2 linked regions of the Dyadobacter pollutisoli genome follow. The protein of the gene in region 2 interacts with the protein of the main gene of each other region in a pairwise test. Links are inferred from orthologs where the notes say so. Each region holds a gene or a part of one and is shown on either strand. Other genes may lie near its edges.

What was found.
Region 1: the proteins of ON006_RS18940 (region 2) and dnaE interact in binary tests that used the Escherichia coli proteins (3 or more experiments, as listed by UniProt). The link is inferred for Dyadobacter pollutisoli from one-to-one orthologs.

The regions. Positions count from the first base shown.
Region 1 is NZ_CP112998.1:1,926,969-1,940,131, reverse strand. Bases 8,896-13,077 are described here. They hold dnaE (DNA polymerase III subunit alpha), read right to left. Parts: upstream 12,747-13,077; coding sequence 9,096-12,746; downstream 8,896-9,095. Other genes in these bases: ON006_RS08005 (DUF2461 domain-containing protein), read right to left, coding at 12,793-13,077; trxA (thioredoxin), read right to left, coding at 8,896-9,008. In the rest of the region: ON006_RS08060 (acyl-CoA reductase), read left to right, coding at 1-294; ON006_RS08055 (alpha/beta hydrolase), read right to left, coding at 295-1,098; ON006_RS08050 (esterase family protein), read left to right, coding at 1,200-1,907; ON006_RS08045 (ATP-grasp domain-containing protein), read left to right, coding at 1,940-3,133; ON006_RS08040 (carboxylate-amine ligase), read left to right, coding at 3,159-4,259; ON006_RS08035 (type 1 glutamine amidotransferase), read left to right, coding at 4,389-5,231; ON006_RS08030 (hypothetical protein), read left to right, coding at 5,224-6,414; ON006_RS08025 (aspartate aminotransferase family protein), read left to right, coding at 6,485-7,696; ON006_RS08020 (aldose 1-epimerase family protein), read left to right, coding at 7,730-8,608; more of trxA, read right to left, coding at 8,676-8,895; more of ON006_RS08005, read right to left, coding at 13,078-13,163. UniProt on the Escherichia coli protein: DNA polymerase III is a complex, multichain enzyme responsible for most of the replicative synthesis in bacteria. This DNA polymerase also exhibits 3' to 5' exonuclease activity. The alpha chain is the DNA polymerase catalytic subunit.
Region 2 is NZ_CP112998.1:4,621,745-4,633,653, reverse strand. Bases 2,642-5,569 are described here. They hold ON006_RS18940 (DNA polymerase III subunit gamma/tau), read right to left. Parts: upstream 5,024-5,569; coding sequence 3,260-5,023; downstream 2,642-3,259. Other genes in these bases: ON006_RS18935 (glycoside hydrolase family 16 protein), read right to left, coding at 5,059-5,569; coaE (dephospho-CoA kinase), read left to right, coding at 2,655-3,263. Outside these bases: transcription antitermination factor NusB, read left to right, coding at 1-666; ON006_RS18965 (YtxH domain-containing protein), read left to right, coding at 772-1,074; ON006_RS18960 (DUF1573 domain-containing protein), read left to right, coding at 1,083-1,511; preprotein translocase subunit YajC, read left to right, coding at 1,534-1,836; ON006_RS18950 (YbbR-like domain-containing protein), read left to right, coding at 1,944-2,636; more of ON006_RS18935, read right to left, coding at 5,570-5,910; ON006_RS18930 (DUF6934 family protein), read right to left, coding at 5,907-6,308; ON006_RS18925 (GSCFA domain-containing protein), read left to right, coding at 6,430-7,431; ON006_RS18920 (Mrp/NBP35 family ATP-binding protein), read left to right, coding at 7,492-8,598; ON006_RS18915 (NifU family protein), read left to right, coding at 8,666-8,923; ON006_RS18910 (D-alanine--D-alanine ligase family protein), read left to right, coding at 9,088-10,809; ON006_RS18905 (MGH1-like glycoside hydrolase domain-containing protein), read left to right, coding at 10,983-11,909. UniProt on the Escherichia coli protein: Part of the beta sliding clamp loading complex, which hydrolyzes ATP to load the beta clamp onto primed DNA to form the DNA replication pre-initiation complex.

The sequences.
Region 1 (13,163 bases), 2.7 Mb from region 2 along the record:
TACAACAAATCCATTTTCCTGGTCAACCGGGTACCCCATTTTGACAATGGTTTTCTGCTGATCACCGAAAGCAGGTCTCTGGTTTCTGCGATCAGTGTGCTTCATTATGAAACATACGGCTCTTTGAGAGAGGTGCAGGCACTTATAGCAGAAAATGAGGATCAAATTCAATGTGTAGTCGGTACCAGCGCAGTCAATATCCCAGGCTTGCTCCCACCGGGAACCGCCCAGCAGCCCGGCCTTTCCGACTATGCTGACTCGGTAGACACGATGGCGTTTCTATCCGGCTTATAATTATTCCTGGTCAATGCCCGACATCCATTCCAAAAAGTCGGGCAGCACTGTGGCCCAGGTTTGCGGGTTATGCCTACCTTCCGCCACTTCCAGATAAAAAACTTCTTTGTTCCACCCATATCCTTTTCGTTCCAGTTCAGCGATGCACTCCAATGTATCCTGAATGGAGTCTATGACCCCATCACCGTCGCGGTCATCGTATTCGTCGAGGCTACCACATTGAAACCAGAATCTCAGTCCCGGTTTTGCTGCCGAGTTCCGTATCTGGCGATGCATGATCCGGTCGGAATCGCTATAACCTTCATTTAGTGCTTTTTGCCTCCACCACAACGCACCGGAAAATACACCAGCCGCTGAAAATATGTCAGGATGGTTCCATACAATGTCCAGCGCCATCAAACCGCCAAGCGAAAAACCTGCGTGAGTAATGCCGGACATTTTAATGTTATAATGATTTTTCAAAAATGGAAGCAACTCTTGCAAAACGAAGCTAGTGGTTGCGCCAGCTTTGTTCCCCCTGTCGGCATAATCGGGCTGAACCGATGTACCGTATTCATAGATCCGGTCATGATTTGCGTGTATGCCAACTACTATAAACGGCTTGCCGGAAAGCCGCTCCAACAATGCAGCCATACCCAGGGCTTCAAAATCCTGACCATCATTAAACAGCAGCAATGGGTAGAGCCGAACCGGATCATACGCGGCAGGAAGCAACACGGAAATGGTCACTTCCCTGTCCAGGAAAGTCGAATGAACGTATTGGATGGATGATAAAATCTGCGAACTGGAAGAATTCAAACTCACTTGCCTGGGGATAATAACGGAATTGAAACCTGCAAGTTATTAATTTGCTTCCTATGATTTGTTTTGTATATTTCATTTGTCAAATATTAAACGCCCGCCATTTGGAAGAGAAGCATATTAAATACTACTCTCATCATCTCGATAGGGATGTTGACATGCTTGTCTACGGCAGCTGGGGTTATCCAATTCTACTTTTTCCAACAACGCTCGGACGCTATTACCAGGCCAAAGACATGGGTCTGATCGAGTCTGTGAGAGCATTGGTCGACTCAGGAAAATACAAAATCTATTGTGTCGATTCCATTGATTCAGAATCGTGGTATGCCAAGCATCTCAACCCTCAGTACCGGGTTTTGAACCACGTACAGTATGACAAATTTTTGAACAATGAGCTGGTACCTTATATAAGGAATGAATGTAATGTCGGCAAGATCGGGGTTGCGGGTTGCAGCTTCGGCGGTTTTCATGCTGCTAATTTCGCATTCAAACACCCCGACCAGGTGGCGTATCTTGTGAGCATGAGCGGCGCTTTCGATATCCGGAGCTTTACCGACGGCTTTTATGATGATACCGTCTATTTCAATAACCCTATCGATTTCATGCCTAATGAACAGGGCTGGCGTTACGGGCACATGAAAATCGTACTGGGCACCTCCGAGTGGGACATTTGCCTAGATAGCAACATTAAAATGTCCGGCATTTTGAGTGCCAACGGAATCGACCACTGGCTTGATATCCGCGGCTGGGAAAAACATGACTGGCCACTTTGGAATAAAATGTTCCCCGATTACCTGTCAAGAATCCTCTAAGAATTAAGTAAAAACAAAACAGAAACCAGACTATGAAAAAAATTGGAATTTTGTTCGGAATGGAAAACACTTTTCCAAACGCATTTATTGAAAGAGTCAACAGCAAAGGAGAAAGCGGGATCATAGCAGAGGCAGTAACTATTGACAAAGTAATTCAGGCCGGACCGACCGAGTACGCGGTCATTATCGACCGGATTTCACAGGACGTACCATTTTACAGGGCTTTTCTCAAGAATGCAGCTATATCCGGTACAGCGGTGATCAACAACCCGTTTTGGTGGAGCGCCGATGAAAAGTTTTTCAACAATGCATTAGCGGAAAAAATCGGGGTACCGGTCCCTAAAACCGTTTTGTTGCCTTCAAAACAGCGTCCAGAGAATACTTCCGAAACTTCGTTCCGTAACCTGGCTTTTCCAATGGCCTGGGAAGAGATATTTCAGTACGTCGGTTTCCCTGCCTATATGAAACCGCATGATGGCGGTGGCTGGAAAAGCGTTTACAAAGTGGTTAACCCGCAGGATATGTGGCACAAACATGAGGAAACGGGGCAGCTGGTGATGATGTTGCAGGAGGAAATCGAGTTCGAAGATTACTTCCGTTGTTACTGTATCGGCCAAAAAGATGTGCTCATCATGCCTTACGAGCCGCGTAACCCGCACCATTTGCGGTATGCTACTGAAATGAAAACGACGGGAGAAGCCCGCGAAAAACTGCTTGAAACAATCAGAGATTACACATTGAAACTGAATGTAGCCCTAGGCTACGATTTCAATACGGTCGAATTCGCCGTACGCGACGGCATACCCATCGCAATCGATTTCTGCAATCCAGCGCCCGACGCAGATATCTATTCCGTTGGCCCCGATAATTTTGAATGGGTAGTGGAAGCCGCAGCCAATATGGCCATCGAGCGTGCTAAAAAGCAGATTCCCGGCCAGACTAACCTTACCTGGGGGTCATTTATCAATGATGCTGTGAGTATTCCAGCCGTTGCTCCTGTACCTGCGGTCGCCCAACCAGTGGCTGTGGAACCAGAACCAGTAGCTACCCCACCGGTAGACACTGCCAAAGAGGTTAAAGTAAAAGCAGTTACTCCTAAAAAAGCCACAAAAGCTGCTACTGCGAAAGCGCCGGAGCCAGTGGCTGAGCCAGAGCCCAAGATTCCAACCAAAAAAGCAGCAGTTACCAAAGCTCCTGCCAAAAACTCCAAGATCAAGAAATCATAACATTTGTATCACCACAGGTTCCGATATGGCCACTTTCACACTGGGAATTGAAGAAGAGTTTCAAACCATAGATCCGGTTACCCGCAATTTGCGGTCGCACATGTCCAAGCTTGTGGAGGATGGAAAAATAACATTAAAAGAGCGCGTTAAGGCTGAAATGCATCAGGCTGTGGTAGAAGTGGGTACCAACATTTGCCACAACATTCAGGAGGCGCGTGAAGAGGTTACTTATCTGAGGAAAATGATCCTGGATCTGGCCGAAAAGCAGAACTTGCAGGTTGCAGCGGCAGGTACCCATCCTTTCGCCGACTGGGTGGAGCAGCTGATCACACCGGATCCGAGGTATGATGAGATCATCGACGAAATGCGGGACGTCGCGCGCGGTAACCTTATTTTTGGGCTGCACGTGCATGTTGGTATCGAGACGCGCAATGAAGGAATCCAGATTATGAACGCGGTACGGTACTTTCTGCCCCACATTTACGCGCTTTCGACCAATTCTCCTTTCTGGTGCGGGCGTAACACTGGTTTTAAATCATACAGGTCAAAGGTTTTTGATAAATTCCCAAGGACCGGTATCCCCGATTTCTTTTCCAGCGCGTCGGAATATGATGAATACGTCAATCTGCTGATCAAGACCAAATGCATTGACAATGGCAAAAAAATCTGGTGGGACATTCGCGTGCATCCTTTTTTCAACACCATTGAGTTCAGGATGTGCGATGTACCTATGCGTACGGACGAAACGATTTGCCTGGCGGCGATTATGCAGGCCCTGGTAGCTAAAATCCATAAACTACACCGCATGAACCTCAGTTTCCGTCCCTATCACCGGATGCTGATCAACGAAAACAAATGGCGTGCGGCGCGCTATGGAATTCACGGAAAGCTCATTGATTTTGGCAAACAGGAAGAAGTCGAGTACAAAATCCTGGTAGCGGAATTGCTTGAATTTATAGACGATGTGGTGGATGAGCTGGGCAGCAGAAAAGAAATTGACTACATTCATCAAATCATGGAAATGGGCACCGGCGCCGACAGACAACTGGCTGTATTCGAGGAAACTGGCAGTATGAATGCAGTGGTCGACTACATTGTGGCCGAAACCAGGATAGGTTTGGATTAAGCAGAAAATAACACAGGTTTTTTGTCGAAACCGAACTAATAGTCATAAACGTTGTTTTAACTTTTACCCAATTCTTAAAAAAATTTATAAAAGATAAAGCTGATCGCAAAAACGCTCAGTACTACCAAGATGACCAATCACAACAGACATTTCCGGATCGCCATTCTGGACATGTACAACGGGCACGACAACGAAGGGATGCGTTGTATTAAGAAAATTATTACCGCTTTCGGAGCGACCGAAGGTGTGCCCGTTGAATACACGATTTTTGATGTGAGGCAAAAACTCGAAGTTCCGGGGATGGAATTTGACGCTTACATTTCAAGTGGCGGCCCCGGTAACCCCTCCCCTGTCGGCGAGACGTGGGAAAAGAAGTTTTTCGGCTTTTTGGATCAGCTTCTTCAATTCAATGCCAAACGTCAGAACCGTACCAAAAAGCATTTGTTCCTGATATGCCATTCTTTTCAAATGGCCTGCATTCACTGGCAACTGGCTGGTGTGAGCAAAAGAAGAAAGACGTCATTTGGTACATTCCCTGTGCATAAAACCTCTTTGGGAAGAAAAGACCCATTATTGAATGCACTCACCGACCCATTCTGGATCGTGGATTCAAGGGATTTTCAGGTTACCCAGCCCAACCAGTTTATGCTCGAAAATATGGGCGCTAAATTACTTTGCCTTGAAAAAATCCGTCCGCACGTCCCGCTTGAAAGAGCAGTGATGGCCATTCGTTTTGCGAATGAAATCGTGGGCACCCAATTCCATCCCGAGGCGGATGCGGAAGGAATGCTGCGATACTTTTTAAGAGAAGACAAAAAAACAGCCATCATTTCGGCTCACGGAGAAGCCAAATACAACGACATGATCGAGCACCTGAACGATCCTGATAAAATACTCATGACGGAGTCAGTCGTAATCCCGATGTTCCTGAAAAACGCATTGAACAAAACTTTCGCACCGGCCTATGCATAAGGAAGCCCGTGAAGCATTTAACGGTTCTTTCACCGAAAGCAAATACGCGGATTTTGTAAAATCCATTGAAGAAGCATTTCCCGGACAGCTGGATTTTCGGGTCGCGGAAACTCCGGTGTTCGTGCCGAGAGAACTGAAAGAGAAGATCAATCAGGCCTCCGAAGAGATTATAGCAACATTGCTTTCACCGGATTTCAAAGCAAAAACCGACCGGGCAGTTCCTACCGGGCAATCGGTGCCAGGCGAGAATGTACATACTTCATTTCTGGCGATCGACTATGCCATTTGCAAAGATGATAATGGCGAATTGGTACCGCAGCTCATTGAATTACAAGGCTTTCCATCCATTTTCGGTTACCAGGCATTTCTGTCTGAATCGTTCAGGAAATTTTTCACCATAGCCGACTACTTTCAATATGCCTTTGGCCCCGATCAATATGAAGGTTACATAGCAAAGCTCAAATCATTAATCCTGGCCGGTGAGAATCCTGAGCAGGTAATCCTTCTTGAAATTTTCCCGGAAAAACAGAAGACCAGGATTGACTTTGCGGTTACTGAGCAAATGTTGGGCGTCAAGGCGGTATGCTATACCAAACTGATCCTGGAAGGCAAAAAGCTTTACTATGAGAAAGACGGTCGCAAAATTCAGGTAAAACGTATTTATAACCGTCTCATTTTTGATGATTTACTGAATTACCCCGACCTGGAAACCAGCTATCATTTCACGGATGAGGTAGATGTGACGTGGGTAGGACATCCTAACTGGTTTTTCAGGATCAGTAAATTTTCAATGCCATTTTTGAAAAACCGTTTTATACCTGAGACACAATTCGTCAGCGATTACAATGGTCAGTTTCCGGCAGACCTTGAAAATTATGTCTTGAAACCGCTGTTCTCCTTCGCCGGCTCTGGCGTGCAGCTGCATATTACGGAGGCAGATCTTGTCGCATTGAATGATCCTGAGAACTATATTCTTCAAAAAAAAGTCAAGTACGAGCCAGTCATTCAAGCACCCGACGGACTGGTCAAATGTGAGATCCGCATGATGTACGGTTGGAATGACGACGCCCCAAAACCTGAACTGCTGATCAGTCTGAGTCGATTGAGCCGGGGAGAAATGATTGGAGTACGTTACAACAAGGACTTTACCTGGGTCGGCGGCAGCGCCAGTTTTTTTGAGTAAAAGATTGAGTATAATACAAATATTGAATGTAAATAAGTATTATACTTTTAAAAAGAATTAAACATTTAGAATGTACATTTCCCACCGTCAGCACTTTTTTGATCATTTAGCACAAACTTCCGACTATCCGCTCGCGCTCGAAATTGAGCGTGCAGAAGGTGTATATATGTACAGCGCGGAAGGCAAATCTTACATGGATTTGATATCGGGAATCGCCGTGAGTAATGTTGGCCACAGACATCCCAAAGTTCTCGCGGCAGTTCATGAGCAGCTGGATAAGCACATGCATTTGCTCGTATACGGGGAGTATGTGCAGGGGACGCAGGTCAGGCTTGCGAGGGCATTGACAGACACATTGAACCTGGAATCCGCAAACCCCTCTCCTTTTGGTTTGATCGACAATGTTTACTTTACCAATTCAGGAACCGAAGCGGTAGAAGGAGCTATGAAGCTTGCCAAACGCTATACGGGCCGGTCTGAATTTGTCTCCTGCATTAATGCGTATCACGGCGCGACGCAAGGGGCATTAAGCTTGGCCGGTGCGGAGTTTTTCAAACGGAATTTCCGACCTCTGTTGCCTGGCATTACTCAAATACGGCACGGACATTTACCTGATATAGAGAAAATTACGAAAAATACTGCCGCTATTGTCATTGAAATCATTGGCGGAGAATCGGGCGTTCGTGTACCTTCCATCGCCTATTTTTCTGCTCTTCGGAAAAAATGTACGGAAGTGGGTGCGTTGCTTGTTTTGGATGAGATCCAAACTGGCTTCGGCCGCACAGGCAGTTTCTGGGCCTTTGAACAATTTGGTATCTATCCTGATATTTTACTGAGTGCCAAGGGTATGGGCGGCGGTATGCCGATAGGTGCTTTCATGGCATCTCAAAAAATCATGGGCGCTTTGAAAACCAACCCGATCCTGGGCCATATCACGACATTTGGCGGCCATCCAGTAAGTTGTGCATCTTCTCTGGCAGCTTTGCAGGTTACATTGGAGGAAAATTTGGCCGCAGAAGCCAATGCAAAAGGCGAGTTATTCAAGGCGCTACTGGTACATCCGGACATTAAAGAAGTGCGCGGAAAAGGCTTGATGTTGGCAGCTGAAATGGAGTCATTCGAGAAATTGAAGGATACCATCGACAAATGCATTGAAAAAGGAGTAGTGACAGACTGGTTCCTATTTTGTGACAATGCAATGCGGATCGCTCCTCCGCTCACCATTACCGAAGAACAGATCCGCGAAGCCTGCGCCGTTATTTTGAACGTTTTGAATTCCTAAATACGCAACAGAAAGAATATCTATCCTATCCTTATGCAATACTCCATCGAGAACCACCATCTTAAAATTACCGTAAAACAGACTGGCGCTGAACTTTGTCAGATTCAGTCGACTGTAACCGGCAAAGACTTCATGTGGAATGCCGATCCTAATGTATGGTCGAGTTATGCACCAGTGCTTTTTCCGGTCATTGGAGCCATTAAAAATGGTTTTGTCAAATACAATGGTCAGCAATACGCAGTTCCGCGCCATGGGTTTATCCGCAATAATGCGAATGTTACCTTAGCTGAGCAAACTACTGATAGTCTGACATTTGCCTTAAAAAGCAGTGACGAAACATTGGCTATTTACCCGTTCGAATTCGAGTTTCGGATTACCTATAAATTGGTGGATAGCAAAGTAGTGGTCAGTCATCACATTACAAATCATGGTTCCGGGGAAATGTTGTTCTCGCTCGGAGGTCATCCGGCGTTCAAATGTCCGCTGCACGACGATGAAGTCTATGACGACTATTACCTTGAATTTGAAGCAGTTGAAACTGATGCAACCTGGCTTCTGGAAAAAGACGGATTGGTAGGGAATCAAACGAAACCGGTTCTAGAAAATACCAATGTCCTGCACTTGAACTCCCATTTATTTGACAAAGATGCATTGATATTCAAGCATTTAATATCCAGACAAGTAAGCCTTCGCAGCACAAAATCTGGCCAGGTGATCACATTACATTATGAAGATTTTCCCTATTTAGGGATCTGGGCCAAACCTGGTGGTCATTTTGTATGCATTGAACCCTGGCTAGGCATCGCAGACAGTGCCGACTCCGACCAGAATTTTGAAACAAAAGAAGGGATTTTGAAACTGGATGCCGGTAAAACCTTCGAAGCAGCTTTTACGATTGAGATTAACGAGTAGCAAATAGATCGAAAACAAAAAAGGCTCCGAATTGGAGCCTTTTTCAAATTTTATAATCGATCAGACCTTAAACAGTCGCTTCGATTTGGGCATTTAATTTATCTTCCAAAGTTGTTTTTGGTACAACACCAACAACTTTATCAACTAATTGTCCTCCTTTAAAAATCATCAATGTTGGGATACTGCGGATACCAAATTTAGCAGGTACCGATGAGTTCATATCCACGTCCATTTTACCAATAACTGCTTTTCCGTCGTACTCGCCAGCCAACTGTTCCACTACCGGTCCGATCATTTTACAAGGGCCACACCACTCTGCCCAAAAATCTACAAGTACTGGTTTATCGCCCTGGATAAGTTCTTCAAAGGTGCTATCGGTAATTTCAATTGCTTTTCCCATGTCCAAAAAGTGTCTATGTTTTTTTATAAATCTGATGTAATAATGCTTATTAGTATCTAAAAGTTCCTTGCTGATTTATTTAAAAAACTAGTTTAAAAAGAACTTTACACCATGAAAACCACTCAACACTTTGAAGAGTTCATTAGATGGTGCAACCCTGTAACCACGTGACAACATTTCGACTTCTAATCGTGTTTCCGGGTCAATAACCGTCATATTTACAGCGCATGATCCGGGATGATTGCCAAATGTATCGTTCAGTAAGTGAATGAATTGCGCATCGATTTGGTCCAATGTAAGACTGATCTTGATCTTCCTGCACATTTTCTCCCTGATTTCCGTCAGCAGCTGAATCTGGGATATTTTAAATTCAAATTGGTCTTCCTGTTTCCACCGGTTTTGCACCTTGCCTTTGATATATAAAAACTGGCCGACTTGCAGGTAATTTTTAAAACGGATATAATCTTCGCCACCCAGCAACATCTCCATTGAACCGCGGTAATCTTCCAGCTTAAAAATCATAAAAAGACTTCCATTCCGGGACATTCTTTCCTGCGCACTTGTCACAATTCCACCCACACTAATTTCCTTACCAAAAAATTTCGGGTTTCGCTCTCCTTCGGCAATTTCCATGACCTTATCCAATGTACCGTTGCAGAAATTGTCTAGCTCGACCCGGAATGTATCGAGCGGGTGACCGGAAATGTAAAAGCCTACCACCTCCTGTTCGTAACGCAATTTGGTAAGATCATCCCAGGGAATAATGTCCGCGGCCTTGGGTTTGGTCATTAATATATCATTTCCACCAAAAGCGCCGAAAAGTGAGGACTGGTTAGATGCTTTTTCAGCGTGATAATTGTTAGCATAACGGATTATTTTTTCAATAAATGTTCCGTTTTCGCCCTGCTCAGCTGTGAAATATTGTGCCCGGTGATACTCCTGAAAACAGTCGAAGCCGCCTGCATAGGCCAAGCTTTCCAAGGTCTTCTTGTTAACCGTCCGCAAATTGACCCTGATGATAAAATCAAACACATCCTTGAATGGTCCGTTGGCGTTTCTTTCTTCAATAATCGATTCCACGGCAGCATCACCACTTCCTTTCACCCCGGCCAGTCCGAAACGGATCTCCCCTTTCTTATTTACGTTAAACTGACGGTCCGATTCATTGATATCGGGCCCCAGAACCGTAATTCCAAGGTTTTTACATTCCTCCATGAAGAATGTGATCTTTTCAATGTTACCCAGTGAGCTCGTCAATACCGCCGCCATATACTCACCCGGATAGTGCGATTTGAGATAGGCGGTTTGATATGCCACAAACGCATAGCACGTTGAGTGTGACTTGTTAAACGCGTAAGATGCAAATGCTTCCCAGTCGGTCCAGATCTTTTCAAGTTTTTTGGCATCCAAACCTTTTTCGGCACCGCCTTTCATGAAGTCCCCCTTCATCTTGTTCAGGGTTTCAATCTGCTTCTTACCCATCGCTTTCCGCAGGGTATCGGCCTGGCCTTTCGTAAAACCGCCCAGTTTCTGGGACAAAAGCATTACCTGCTCCTGGTAAACTGTAATCCCATAAGTATCAGCGAGGTACTCTTCCAATTCGGGCAAGTCATAGGTAATTTCCTCATGACCATTTTTACGACGGATAAAGTTTGGTATGTATGCGATCGGACCGGGACGATACAAGGCGTTCATGGCAATCAAATGCTCAAAACGGTCGGGAATGAGGTCGCGCATGTGCTTTTTCATCCCGTCAGATTCAAACTGGAAGATCGCATTCGTTTCACCTCTCTGGAACAATTCAAAAACTTTCGGATCGTCCAGCGGAATGTCGTCAATCACAATGTCGACATTGTGGTTCTGCTTGATGAGCCGCAAAGCCTCCTTGATAATGGTCAGGTTTCGAAGGCCCAAAAAGTCCATCTTGATTACCCCCGCATCTTCAATGATCTTTCCCTGATACTGGGTGATCAGAAAGTCCGAGTCTTTGGAGGTACTCACCGGAATAATTTCAGTTAAGTCGCTGGGGGCAATGATAATCCCCGCCGCATGTATACCCGTATTCCTCACAGTACCTTCCAATCGCCTTGCTTCCTGTAACACACTAGCTTGCAAATCGTTACCGAGCGCAATAGCCCGCATTTTCTTAACATTATCAAGCTCTTCAGGCGCTATTCCCTCCTTTTTCATCAAACTCCCTTCTCCTTCCAGCGGTGCTGTGAAGATCCGGTTGAGGGTCATATTGTAAGTGGGCTTGTCCGGTACGAGCTTCGCTAATGCATTGGCCTCAATCAGCGGCAGGTCCATTACCCTGGCAACGTCCTTAATCGCCGATTTGGCGGCCATGGTACCATATGTTACGATCTGCGCAACCTGATTGTAGCCATATTTTTTAACCACATAATCGATTACTTTTTGCCGACCTTCATCATCAAAGTCCGTATCAATATCGGGTAGTGAGATCCGGTCAGGATTCAGGAAACGCTCAAAAAGCAGATCGTACTTGATCGGGTCAATGTTGGTAATACCGGTACAGTAAGCCACCACTGATCCAGCTGCAGAACCACGGCCTGGACCAATAAATACCCCCATTTTACGCCCTGCATCAATAAAGTCAGCCACGATCAGGAAGTAACCGGGGAAACCCATGTTCCTGATTGTATTCAATTCAAAGTTCAAACGATCCTCAATCTCAGCAGTAATCGTGCCGTACTTGAATTTTGCTCCTTCAAACGTAATGTGCCTCAGGTATTCCCATTGATTCAGAACGTCGGCGGTCAATTCCTTTTTCCCCACCATTTCAGACAATGTATGTGTCTTGAATTCGTCGGGTATCGGGAAGTTGGGCAATAGAATGTCCTTCCTTAAATCCAGTGTTTTTATTTTGTCAACAATCTCATTCGTGTTATCCAGTGACTCAGGAAGATCATTGAAAAGCGATAGCATTTCGCTGGTTTTCTTGAAATAAAACTGATCATTGAAAAATGCAAACCGGGAGCCTTTCGGAATACCTTTATCATCATCAAAATCCTTCGCGGACGGGGTACTTTGCTTATCGCCCGTGTTGATACACAGCAAAATATCGTGTGCATTCCAGTCTTCCTGGTCCACGTAATGCGAGTCGTTGGAAGCAATGATCTTGACATTATATTTTCTTGCAAACTTCACAAGAACTTCATTCACAATATATTGATCCCGAATTTCGTGACGCTGTAACTCTACGTAAAAATCGTCACCGAACAAATCGAGCCACCATTTGAATTCCTTCTCAGCCGCCTCTTCGCCTTGTCTTAAAATAGTCTTGGGAATAACCGCACCAATGCAGCAAGTTGTCGCTATCAGCCCTTTGTGGTACTTCACAATCAGCTCTTTATCTATCCGGGGGTACTTGCCGTACATTCCCTCAATAAAACCCAGCGAACACATTTTAACCAGGTTTTTGTAACCTATCTCATCTTTGGCAAGCAATAATTGGTGAAAACGTACATCCTTTTTGTCTTTGGTAAACTGGCGGATATGCCTGTCCTCGACCACATAAAACTCGCAACCTACGATGGGCTTGATCCCTTGCTTATTTCCCTCAGCCACAAATTCAAATACCCCGAACATATTGCCATGATCGGTGATGGCCACCGCTGGCATATTGTCCTCTTTGGCTTTTTTGAATAGTTTTTTAATATCCGCCGCACCGTCGAGAAGTGAAAATTGCGTGTGGCAGTGTAAGTGAGAAAATTGCATGTGATCGATGTTGTGATTTGAAATGGCAGACTTTGAAAAGCGCTATTTATTGCTCGGCAGGCTGTTCATACAATACATAATTCATATAATCGGTAAAAGGTTTAAGCAGCGAGATAGCATTTACGACCATATCTCCGAAGTCCTTGGAGGCCACTTCCTTATCTGTGTACCGATGGACGAAAAAAAGTTGTTTTCTTTTTAGCAGCTCAATTTCGGGGTGATCCTTTGGATAACCCTTCGGCGTTGTTTTTAAAATATCGCCGTGAATTTCCGGGAACAACTCCTTAAATTCCTTGCCTTCAATGATGTGTTTCAGCTCATCCGCATTGTAGTCTATCTCCTGGCGAAACCGGGCCAGCTGTTCGGATGTGGTGTCCCACATACCTCCTCCCAAAAACGACAGATCCCCTGGTTGAA
Region 2 (11,909 bases):
AACCTGGAAGAGGAAATTATCAGGAACGGTATCAACTGGTCCAATGAAATGAACCTTGTCAGGAAAACTTATCGTGAAGCATTGAGGAAAGATGCGCAGTACGAAGCTTATTGCAAGGAAACCTCACATACCCCTGAGGAAGATCAGGCTATCGTTCAATATATTTTAAGACAGGTTATCTTAAAGCACGAAGTTCCGCTTGATTATTTTGAACAGCGTGACCTATATTGGAGTGATCATAGTGAACTGATCCGTAGTCTAGCCATCAAAACGTTGAAATCAGCAGACAATAGCGCTACTTTTCAGTTGGCGCCTTTGACCAAAGATTGGGAAGAAGACCGGTTCTTTGTAGAAGAACTATGCCGGATCGTGGTAGCTGAAAGTGATAAATACGATCTATATCTGGATGATCAGCTTAAAAACTGGGAGCTGGAAAGGGTTGCGCTCGTGGATCTGATTATATTGAAAACTGCGTTGGCGGAACTGATCCATTTCCCGGGCATTCCCGTTAAAGTAACAATTAACGAGTTTATTGAAATAGCAAAAAGGTACAGTACCCCAAAAAGTGGTAAGTTTGTAAATGGCGTCCTGGACGTGCTTTCTGTGAAGCTTTCGAAAGAAGGGGTGATCAGAAAGAGCGGCCGCGGATTGATAGATAATAAATAACGGCTTTCGAAAGTTATACAGGTTTTACCGCATGGAATAATTTTTGAGGGCTTACCAATATCAAAAAGGCTGATAGCCGCAGCAACAGCTAAAACTTAAAAACTCATGAGTAAAACCAGTAATAGTTTAATCGCATTCCTGACAGGTTGTGTCACCGGCGCTGCATTGGGGATTCTTTATGCACCCGACAAAGGGGAAGTTCTTCGCACCCAGCTGACTTACAGATTGTCGAAATACAGGGAGAAATTGGAAGGCGTGATCCAGGATATGGTTGATAAAAAAGACCAGCCGGATAGTCTCGCCAGAACCGAAGGCGAGCGGGTTGTGAATGACGCCCGCGAAAAAGCTGAAAAGCTGCTCGAAGATGTGGACCGTTTGATGGCTCAAATCAAAGGTCAGGCCAATTAATTACCGATATGAAAAAAATATCCATTTGTGTTTTGTTAGGAATCGCATTGGTTTTTTCCGGTTGTTCCAAAAAAGAAGATAAAAGCGAAGCGGAACAGGCAGATTCAAAAATGCCTGTTTTTGCTTTGATCGATAGCTCATCGTTCGATTTTGGAACCATTCAGGAAGGAGCTATTGTGGAGCACAGTTTCAAATTTCGCAATGATGGAGAATATCCGCTGATCCTGAACAATATCACTTCTTCCTGCGGCTGTACAACGCCGGAATGGCCCAAGGAGCCAATTGGTCCCAAAGAGACATCAAGTATCAAAGTCCGTTTTGACAGCAAACACAAGTCGGGTCCCCAGGTAAAAACCATTACGGTGTATGCCAATACGGAACCTGCTTATTCGGAGCTAAGGCTCAAAGGAGTTGTCAATTCCGCACCAACAAAATAAACTTTCTAATCTATCTCTTACAATGAATTTTTCTTTATTAGCACAAGCAGCAGCAGGCGGCTCACAAGGTATGATTTATCAGGTCGTGATGTGGGTCGGGATAATCGGGGTGTTTTATTTTTTCATGATACGCCCGCAGCAGAAAAAGCAAAAAGATCAGAAAGAATTGCTTGGTAACCTCAAAAAAGGCGATCAGGTGGTAACGATTGGAGGAATCCACGCCCGGATTTATACAGTAGAAGAGACAACAGTTACGTTGGAACTGGATAAAGGAGTAAAGTTAACAGTTGACAAATCAGCCATCTCGCGTACTATTGCAGGATAAATTCTCGTAATGAATATTTGTTCGTTGCTTTGAGATCGCTGTTTAGTAATGAATAAATAATTTATGAACAGCATACATTTTCGGATGTATGCCCATTTTAATTTGCTGTGAGTAACGTACCGTCAGGCCAGAACAGGATCAAAACTTTTTTCGTATGCATCCTGGCAGCCTCTTTTTTTTGGTTGATGAATGTGTTGAATAAGGATAATTATTCAATCAAGCTTAATTACCCGCTGGAAATTGAGTACGATAATTCCGCATTCGTTCCCATGCAGCCTTTGCCCAAGAGAATTTCAGTAAATGTATCGGGTGATGGTTGGACTTTACTTCAAAAGTCATGGCTGAATTTCAATGCTAATCCGGTAGTATACAAGGTGTTGAATCCCAATGAAGCTAGCTTTATCAATTCAACGGCCCTGACGGACCAAATTACAGAACTTTTCCCTAACCTGCATGTCAACTATGTCATTGCAGATACGTTTGAGTTAAATTTCGAGCGCAAGATCAGGAAGATCATCCCTATCAGGGTGGATAGCGCCGGTATCAATATTCGGGACGGGTACGTGATATCAAGCATCATCAATGTGTCTCCGTCGCTGATCTCGGTGGACGGGCCGGTTTCACTGATCCGCACCTATCCCGATACCATTCGCATTTCAATTCCTGTTCCAAAAATCCAGAATAATTTCGACGAAAGCCTACCGATTCCATTGCCCGTATCTCCATTGGTGGAGGTGAGTCATCGGGACGTATATGTCAGTTTTGAAGTTGCGCAGTATTTAAATGCTGCTCCTCAATAACCATCTTTCCCCGAAACCATGTCACTTCCACTTCAGATAGGAGTTACCGGCGGTATTGGTTCCGGCAAGAGCATAGTCTGCCAGGTATTTTCCTGCCTTGAAATTCCTGTTTATCACGCCGATTCCCGTGCCAAATGGCTTACCAATCATGAACCTGAGATCAGAGAAAAGGTAACGGATTTACTCGGGCCGGAATCGTATGATTCGTCAGGAATGTATAATACTTCGTTTGTTGCCTCCGTGGTTTTCAAAGACGAAAAGCTCTTAAAAAAGCTGAATGCCATTATCCATCCAGTGGTCATGAGAGATACCCAGCATTGGGTTTCGGAACATGCAGACTCTCCATATGTGTTGAAAGAAGCGGCCATTATGAACGCGGCCGGGCAGGGGAATTCACTGGATTACGTCGTGGTGGTTCACGCGCCGGAAGATCTGAGGATCAAGCGTATTCTGCAAAGAGACAATCGTAGTGAGTTGGAAATCAGATCGATTATCAAAAGGCAAGCGTCGGACGAGTCGAGAAAGCAGATCGCAGATTTTATCATTACCAATGACGAAACCGCTGCTTTGATCCCGCAGGTTTTGCATCTTAACCATCAATTTCTGGAAGCGGCGAAAAACCGTTAGAAATCTACGTCAAGGCCCAGTGCCTGCTTCAATTCCAGCAGATAGGGGTTCTTTTCAGCCATATAATTGAATTTTTCGGCAGGAGTATAGGGTAGCCGGTTTACCTCCTGGGGCGCTACACGGGGGTTAATGTCCAGCCTGGGAGCATCGATCCGGCTTTTCAGAAAACCCAGCAGATCATAACGCATGTTCTGGACTGCTTCCAGCTGGTGCGTGTTGTCAAGCGCTATTTCAATGGTGGTACCTTCCAGTTTGAACTCTCTCCTTAGTGTAATTTCCTCGGTGGTCGAGTTTCCGGCTTGCTGTCTCTTTTCTGCAAATTCATACCAAAGCCTTTGAAGTGTTTCAAAGGTCAATGCCTCCTTTTTGACATTACTGCCGGCTGCTACGGCAGCATAGTCAGTTTGAGCCGCAACGGTTTCCTTAACCGGTTGGCTGGTAATGGGAGTGGTGGCAGTGAGCGGAATCGTGCTTTTCAGTCGTGACGGTACAGCTGGAGTTGCTACTGGCTGTGGCGGCGGTGCGTAAGAGCTTCCATTGGTTGGAGCGCCGTTCGTTGGCGGTATTGCCGGAACAGAAGGCTGCGAATTTAATGGCTGTTGCTGTGGCTCAACTTTTTTTTTTGCCGTTTCATCAACGGCTGCAAGTGAATTAAGTTGAAGAACGTGCGGTAAATTGGCGAGCTTCATGAGGCAAAGCTCCACATGCAGTCGCTGGTTTTTGGCTGATTTGTAATTGATATCACATTGGCTCGCGATACTAAGCGCAGAGAGCAGGAAACTCATATCGGCCATCGCAGACTGTTCCTGGTATTTACGCTCGGCAGACTCCGAAACCTGCAAAAGCGTCACAGTAACAGGGTCTTTACCCACCAGCAAATTCCTGAAATGTTCCAACAGCCCTACCACAAACAAATGTCCGTCAAAACCTTTTCGCAAGATCTCGTCAAACAAAACCAAAGACCGCGCTATACTGCCGGCAGTCAATGCATCGGTGATTTTGAAGTAATAATCATAGTCCAGGATATGCAGGTTTTCGAGTACTGCTGCATAGGTAAGGTGATTATTAGTTGAAAAAGTAACATTCAAATCGAACATTGAAAGCGCGTCACGAAGTCCTCCGTCCGCTTTTTGCCCGATCAGTTCCAGTGCTTCTTTTTCAGTTTCAATGCCTTCTTTTTTTGCGATATCAGCCAGATGATATGCGATATCTTTTGGCTGTATCCTGTTAAAGTCAAAGATCTGGCAGCGCGAAAGGATAGTAGGCAGGATCTTATGTTTTTCCGTAGTTGCCAAAATGAAAATGGCATAGCCCGGCGGTTCTTCCAATGTTTTCAGGAATGCATTGAATGCGGCCTGAGAAAGCATATGAACCTCATCAATGATGTAGATTTTGTATTTTCCAGTCTGGGGTGGATAGCGAACCTGATCGATCAGGTTACGGATATCTTCCACCGAGTTATTGGAAGCAGCATCCAGTTCGTGGATATTGAAAGACGCATTGTTTTGAAAGCTGACACAGGATTCACATTCGCCGCAAGCTTCTACATCATCGCCGAGGTTCTGGCAGTTAATTGTTTTGGCTAAAATCCGCGCACATGTAGTTTTTCCTACACCCCTCGGACCGCAAAAAAGAAAGGCTTGCGCGAGGTGATTGGTGCGAATTGCGTTTTTTAATGTGGTAGTGATGTGTGATTGGCCAACCACCGAATCAAAGGTGACGGGACGATACTTCCTGGCCGAAACAACGAAATGATCCATGGTGCAAGATACTTCCATGCACTGGAATTTCAAAGTTACTTTTTCTCGACAAGCGGGTAAACACGGACGTAATCGACCTCCATTTTTTGAGGGAAAATGCTGTCATCCACGCCTTTTTGCCCTCCCCAGTCACCTCCGACAGCTATATTTAAAATAAAATGAAAAGGTTTGTCGAACGGCCATTGCTGCCATTGATAACCGGCTTCTTTCTTGAATGTAAAATAGGATTTACCATCCACCAGAATGGAAATGGCATCGGGTGTCCACTCGCAGGAGTAGGTGTGAAATTCCTCTGAGACCTGGTCGACCATAACATTATTTCCCTTGTTGGTTCCAATGGTATGGTTAAAAGCTTTGGTATGGACATTGCCATGGACTTTACCGTGATCGAAGCCAACATGCTCCATAATGTCGATTTCACCATTATCAGGCCAGCCTTTATTACCGTATCCATTTTCGCTGGCTAGCATCCATATAGCTGGCCAGGTGCCTCGTCCTTTCGGCAGTTTGGCCCTGATCTCAAACTTTCCATACAAAAAATCCCCTTTCCCTTTTGATACCAAACGGGCAGAACTGTGATCCAGTTTTCCGGATTTTTCTTTAATGGCAGTGATAACGAGGTTTCCGCCCTCTACTTTGGCATTAGCGATTTTGTCCGTGTAATCTTCCAGTTCGTGATTGCCCCAGCCATGATCACCGAGGTCGTAGCCCCATTTGGTAGGGTCAGGCTTTCCGGGAGTATCGAATTCGTCTTGCCAGGACGGGTTAGTGCCGAATTCGTAGGTTTTCTTGCTGGACGGAGTTGGTGGGCTGGATGGTTGAGAACAGCACACAAAAAAATTAGACAAAACTAGGACTGCTGATAGTATCAATTCTTGCCTGTTCATTTATTTGAATGACGATTAAATAGGTTTGATAAATCTGTTTTTCTTAACAATTCATTCATCTCGTCCAATTCCTTTTGCACAATTTCATCTCTGACTAGCTGCCGAGGAGGTTCGTTGTGCAGACGAACTACACTGCAACGTGGATTTTTTTCTAAAAAGTCACTCACAATGCAGGAGACTGTTGTATTAATTTTGGCTAGATCGTTCGCATCTTTTTTCGATGGAGAGCCAAGCTCGTCATTGTCTAGCAGGTCAAATAACGCCAGATTATAAATCTCGTTTTCGTCTGTCTGACTTAATACAACAACCTTCTTTACTTCTTTGTCCGCACTAACACTGACAAATTCATATCGCAATTCTTGACGCGACAGCGCGAATGGGTAGGAACTTTCGTTCATTTTGGAGGATAAGTGTGTGTAATTTGAATCAAACATAGTGTTTTTCCGGGACAGAAGAAATTGGCAGAGTGCTGGGTAGAACAAATACTGCTAATTTTGCAGAAGACATATTTGCAGATGAATGAAGGAGATTAAGCTAAGTACCGAAGTCAGTATCACGCCGTCGGAATGGAAGATCAGCCACCACTCCAAAATAATGACCATCGGTTCGTGCTTTGCGGAGGTATTGGGTACCCAACTTGGCGGCTATAAATTTGAAGTACTTAATAATCCGCTGGGTACTGTTTTTAATCCATTGGCCATCAGCAAAATATTAGATGCTGCCCTCGAAGAAAAAGCTCCTAATCCGGCATTGTATTTGCAGAATCAGGACCAGATATGGCTGCATCATGACTTTCACTCATCGCAATGGAGTCAGGATAAAAATGAGCTGGAAGCAAGCCTGACAGACAAGCTAGCTAACATTAAGCAGTTTTTAAAACAAGCCGATGTGCTGGTCATTACTTTTGGTACTGCCTACGCCTACCGCCATCGCCAGACCAACCAGATCATCGGCAATTGTCATAAACTTCCGGGAGAGAAATTTGTAAAGGAATTGCTTCATCCCGACCAGATCAGCATTGCCTGGGAGCAATTGATCCAGAAATTGCAGACTTTCAAAAGGGATCTTCGGATCGTTATGACGGTGAGTCCCGTGCGCCATACGCGAGATACATTACCATTGAACCAGGTAAGTAAGTCAACATTGCGGCTGGTATGTCATAAGCTTAGCGAAAAGTACAAGCAGGTCGAATACTTCCCTTCCTATGAGATCATGATCGACGAGCTGCGCGATTACCGGTTTTATGAGGAAGATATGATACATCCGAATAAGATTGCGGAACAATATATTTTCAATGGTTTTGAAGCAGCTTTTATTGATACCGAAATGCAGGCATTCATGAAAGAATGGGACGCTGTGAAGCAAACGATCCATCACCGGCCATTGCACGGATTTACGAAAAGCCAGCTGAAACTACTGAAATCATTATGGAGCAAGCTGAATGCACTTTCGCGAAATATGGACGTGTCCGCCGAATTGGAAGAAATTGAAAAGAGAATCAGAGAATTTCCGGTTTCCTAACAAACTCATTGAGGACATTTGTTGTTGAACAGTATTAAGACAAAGTACGTAACCAGTATAATGGGAGAATTTACAATCAATAAAGAAAAAGTTTTACAGGCATTAAGTACCGTGGAGGAGCCTGACCTGAAAAAGGATCTGGTGACGCTGGGGATGATCCAGGATATTGAGATTGGGGTTAATCAGGTGCGTTTTACAGTGGTGTTGACCACACCGGCCTGCCCGCTGAAAGAATTGATCAGAAGGAATTGTGAAGCAGCTATTCATGAGCATCTGAGTCCCGATGTGGAAGTGATTATCAAGCTTACTGCCAATGTTACTTCCACGCGGGATAGCGGCCCTATGATCCCGGGAGTTAAGAATGTAATTGCGATTTCGTCAGGAAAAGGAGGGGTAGGGAAGTCGACGGTAACTGCAAACCTGGCAATGGCATTGCACCGCTCAGGCGCGAAAGTGGGAATTATTGATGCAGATATTTCAGGGCCGTCGATACCGGTCATGTTCGGAGCTGAAAACATGCAGCCGACCATTACACCGAAAAATGGCAAAAACTATATAAATCCGATCCATCAGTACGGGATCAAAATGATATCCATAGGCTTTCTCACGCCGCCCGACAGCGCGGTGGTATGGAGAGGGCCGATGGCAAGCCAGGCATTGAAACAGTTCTTTGGCGATACCGATTGGGGCGATCTGGATTACCTTTTGATAGACCTGCCTCCGGGAACCAGCGACATTCACCTTACTTTGGTGCAAACCGTGCCGGTAACAGGGGCTGTAATTGTGACTACACCCCAAAAAGTGGCCCTGGCCGATGCAATTAAAGGATTGTCTATGTTCCGTCAGCCGCAGATCAACGTCCCTATTTTGGGCATCATTGAGAATATGGCCTGGTTTACGCCTGAGGAATTGCCGGATCATCAATACCATATCTTTGGAAAAGGTGGAGGGCAATTGCTAGCCGATAAGTTTAATGTGCCGTTGATCGGTCAGATACCTCTGGTGCAGGGGATCAGGGAGGCGGGAGATGAAGGTCGTCCGGCTGTTATGGACACGAACCCGATTGTGAACGATGCATTCCGGGATGCTGCCGAATCGCTTGCCCAGCAGGTGGCGATCCGCAACGCAACCAGAGAAAAAACCCTTCCGGTAGAAATACAGGTTTAGGCAGAGTCTATTAATGATTTGATTTTTAGAATATAATCTTGCATATTAGCAAATAGATTTTTTAACAATGGATTCAAAAGAAAAAACAATAGAGCTAATCGAGCAGGCACTCGAATCGGTACGTCCTTATTTGCTTGCAGACGGCGGTGACGTGAAATTAGTTGAATTAACGGACGATATGGTTGTCAAACTGGAATTGCAGGGATCATGCCAAAGCTGCCCGATGAGCGCAATGACATTCCGGGCAGGCCTGGAAGAATCAATCCGTAAAGCGGTACCGAATGTTAGTAAAGTGGTTTCCGTGAATGTTCCGGAGCTGGCCTGATACGGTCTGAAACTTATATTTATTTAGATAAAAAGCAGTCTTCGGTTATGAAGGCTGCTTTTTGTGTTTAAAATTCCGCCGCAACTCTGACAGAAATTGATTCATCTCAATTAGTACCTTATATTGCAGCTATGATCTAAATGCATTAATCAGGATATCTAAATATGCGTATCGGAATTTTTTTTGGTGGTCCCTCCCGTGAAAGGGAAATTTCATTTGCGGGTGGCAAGACTGCTTTTGAGTATCTGGATAAGTCCCTTTTCGAGCCCGTGCCGGTCTTTGTGGACAGCTTCGGTCGTTTTATACTTTTGGAAAAAGAGTTAATGTATTCCGCTGAGATCAGAGAGTTTTATCCATTGAAAAGCGCTCAGCTCAACGGTTTCAAGACATATATCGAATCTTTTCCCGAGTTGGCAGATCAACCGCTGCCAGCTGAAATAGGGAAGTTGCTGGCTCCGTCAGAATTTAAGCAACATTTCGAATTTGCGTTCCTCGCCATGCATGGTCCTGACTGTGAAGATGGCGCTATACAGGGATTGCTGGAATGGTACAGAATTCCATACAGTGGCCCAGGGCTAATGGGTTCCGCAGTTGGTATTGACAAAATATTGCAAAATGAAATGATCGCACTGGTGAATGGTCAGCAGAAGAAAAGCTGGACGTTACGTTTTAGTCAGTGGGTTCCCCGCGAATATCCTATTCTTTTTCAGGTACTTAAAAAACATCTCGGCCTGCCACTGGTTATTAAAGCCCCGCACCAGGGTTCGTCAATCGGGGTAGCCATTGTGAAGGAGGATTCTCTTGAAGAATTCATTGCCGCTGTAAACCAATGCTTTTTCCAGATCGAACTCGATGCCAATATCTGGAATTCATTGGATAGGCCAGAAAAACAGGCATGGGGCCAAAAAATAGCTAATCTGGACGAGGGGATAGGTTTTCCTGTTGTTTTCTCCGGTGAAACAGTTTACCATCCTGCTAATCTGATCGCTAAACTGGACGAATATTTCGCCAGCGGCCAGGAGCACGCGTTTATCAGTAGTTCCAATGGAGAGGATCAGGTTTTAATTGAAGAATTTATCGACGGACAGGAATTCTCCTGCGGTTGTATTCAGCTCAGTGATGGAAAGCCATTAGCATTGCCTCCGAGCGAAGTGATCAAAATGGTAAAGGTTTTTGATTTTAATGCAAAATATAAACCGGGTGCTAGCCGCAAAAGGATTCCGGTTGATACAACACTTGAAAAAAACCAGGAAATACAGCAGGTTATCGCACAGGTTTTTCAGCAACTTGGTATCGATGTCTGCGTGCGGATCGATGGGTTTTTGACCGGTGACGGCACCATTCTGCTGCACGACCCGAATACCATTCCGGGCATGTCACCTACCTCCTTCATTTTTAAACAAATGGCAGAGATTGGCCTGAACGTTACCCAGGCACTGACTTACCTGATACGCCAGTCTATCCGTGAGCGGATCCGTTCCGGCAAAAATACCTGGGAGCAAAGAAGGCTTCTCGATTCACTGGATAATCAAATCAACCTCAACAGAACTACCGAGAAGCCATCCGAGCTAATCGTCTTCGGCGAATCCGATGAAGAGTATGTTGCGGCGCGACTGAAATATGGTCAATTGAATGCAGAAGGCAAGATAAAGCCGGTGCCCGTATTGAAGGGAGCTGATGGGAAGTTTTATAAGTTGACTAACCCTTTGATGTTCAAGGAATACGTGTCAGACGTGGAAGCTTTGCTGCATACCGAAAGGCATCCTTTACTTTCCGAAACATCGGCTAAGGCAGCACCTACTACTGCTTTTTATGCGGGAGAAGTTAACTATCAGGTGGAGGTACATTCAAATCTTGATTCAATCCTAAGCCCGGCAATAAACTAGCGCTTTTTTGGAAATAGAGGTTCTCAGATTATTACTATTAACGGGTGGAGGTCGTCTTTTCGGCATTTTAAAATTTTTTAATTTTATCCCGGTTTATGGTGTTTTTGAAAGCCGGTTTTTTAAATTGTGTTGATTTACAGTGAAATTCATTCCTTTCGAAAATTGATATATTAATGGCACACGGCGCTGAGAAAGTAAGATTAAGCCTTCAAAAGGATAATAGGGGATGGAAAAAGTGGGGACCTTATTTGTCTGAACGCCAGTGGGGAACGGTTCGAGAAGATTATAGCGGCAACGGTGATGCCTGGAACTATATCACCCATGAGATGGCGCTTTGCAAGGCGTATCGATGGGGTGAGGACGGCATTGGCGGGTTTTCGGACAATAAGCAACACATATGCCTCTCCTTTGGATTTTGGAACCATAATGACAAAATTCTGAAAGAAAGGATCTTTGGATTGACCAACCGCGAGTCAAATCATGGGGAGGATGTGAAGGAAATGTACTACTATCTGGATAGTACGCCGACACATTCTTACACCAAAATGTTATACAAATATCCTCAGAACCCCTTCCCGTATGACAAGCTTCGGCAGGAAAACGGGCGGCGCGGGAAACAGGATCCCGAGTACGAAATCATGGACACGGGTGTGTTCGATAACGACGAATACTTCGATATTTTCATTGAACATGCCAAGGCGGACGAGGAGGACATTATGATGAAAGTCACGGTTTTTAACCGTGGTCCGAAAGATGCTCCGATCACAGTCTTGCCTACGATCATGTTCCGTAATACCTGGTCGTGGGGTTACGAAGCATTCAATTACAAGCCGATCATGAACGGTATTTCCAACCGTCTCATTGAGGTAACCCATCGTAAGCACGGCAAGTATAATTTATATCTGGACGGGGCCGATGAGCTTTTGTTTTGTGAAAATGAGACAAATTTTAAGAAACTGTACGGTACTGCCAATAATACTGCATATCCCAAAGACGGGATCAACGATTACGTGGTTAGTGGCAAAAAATCAGCTACGGTTAATCCCAACAACATCGGTACCAAAGCTTCTGCAAGATTTACCAAGACCATTAAAGCTGGC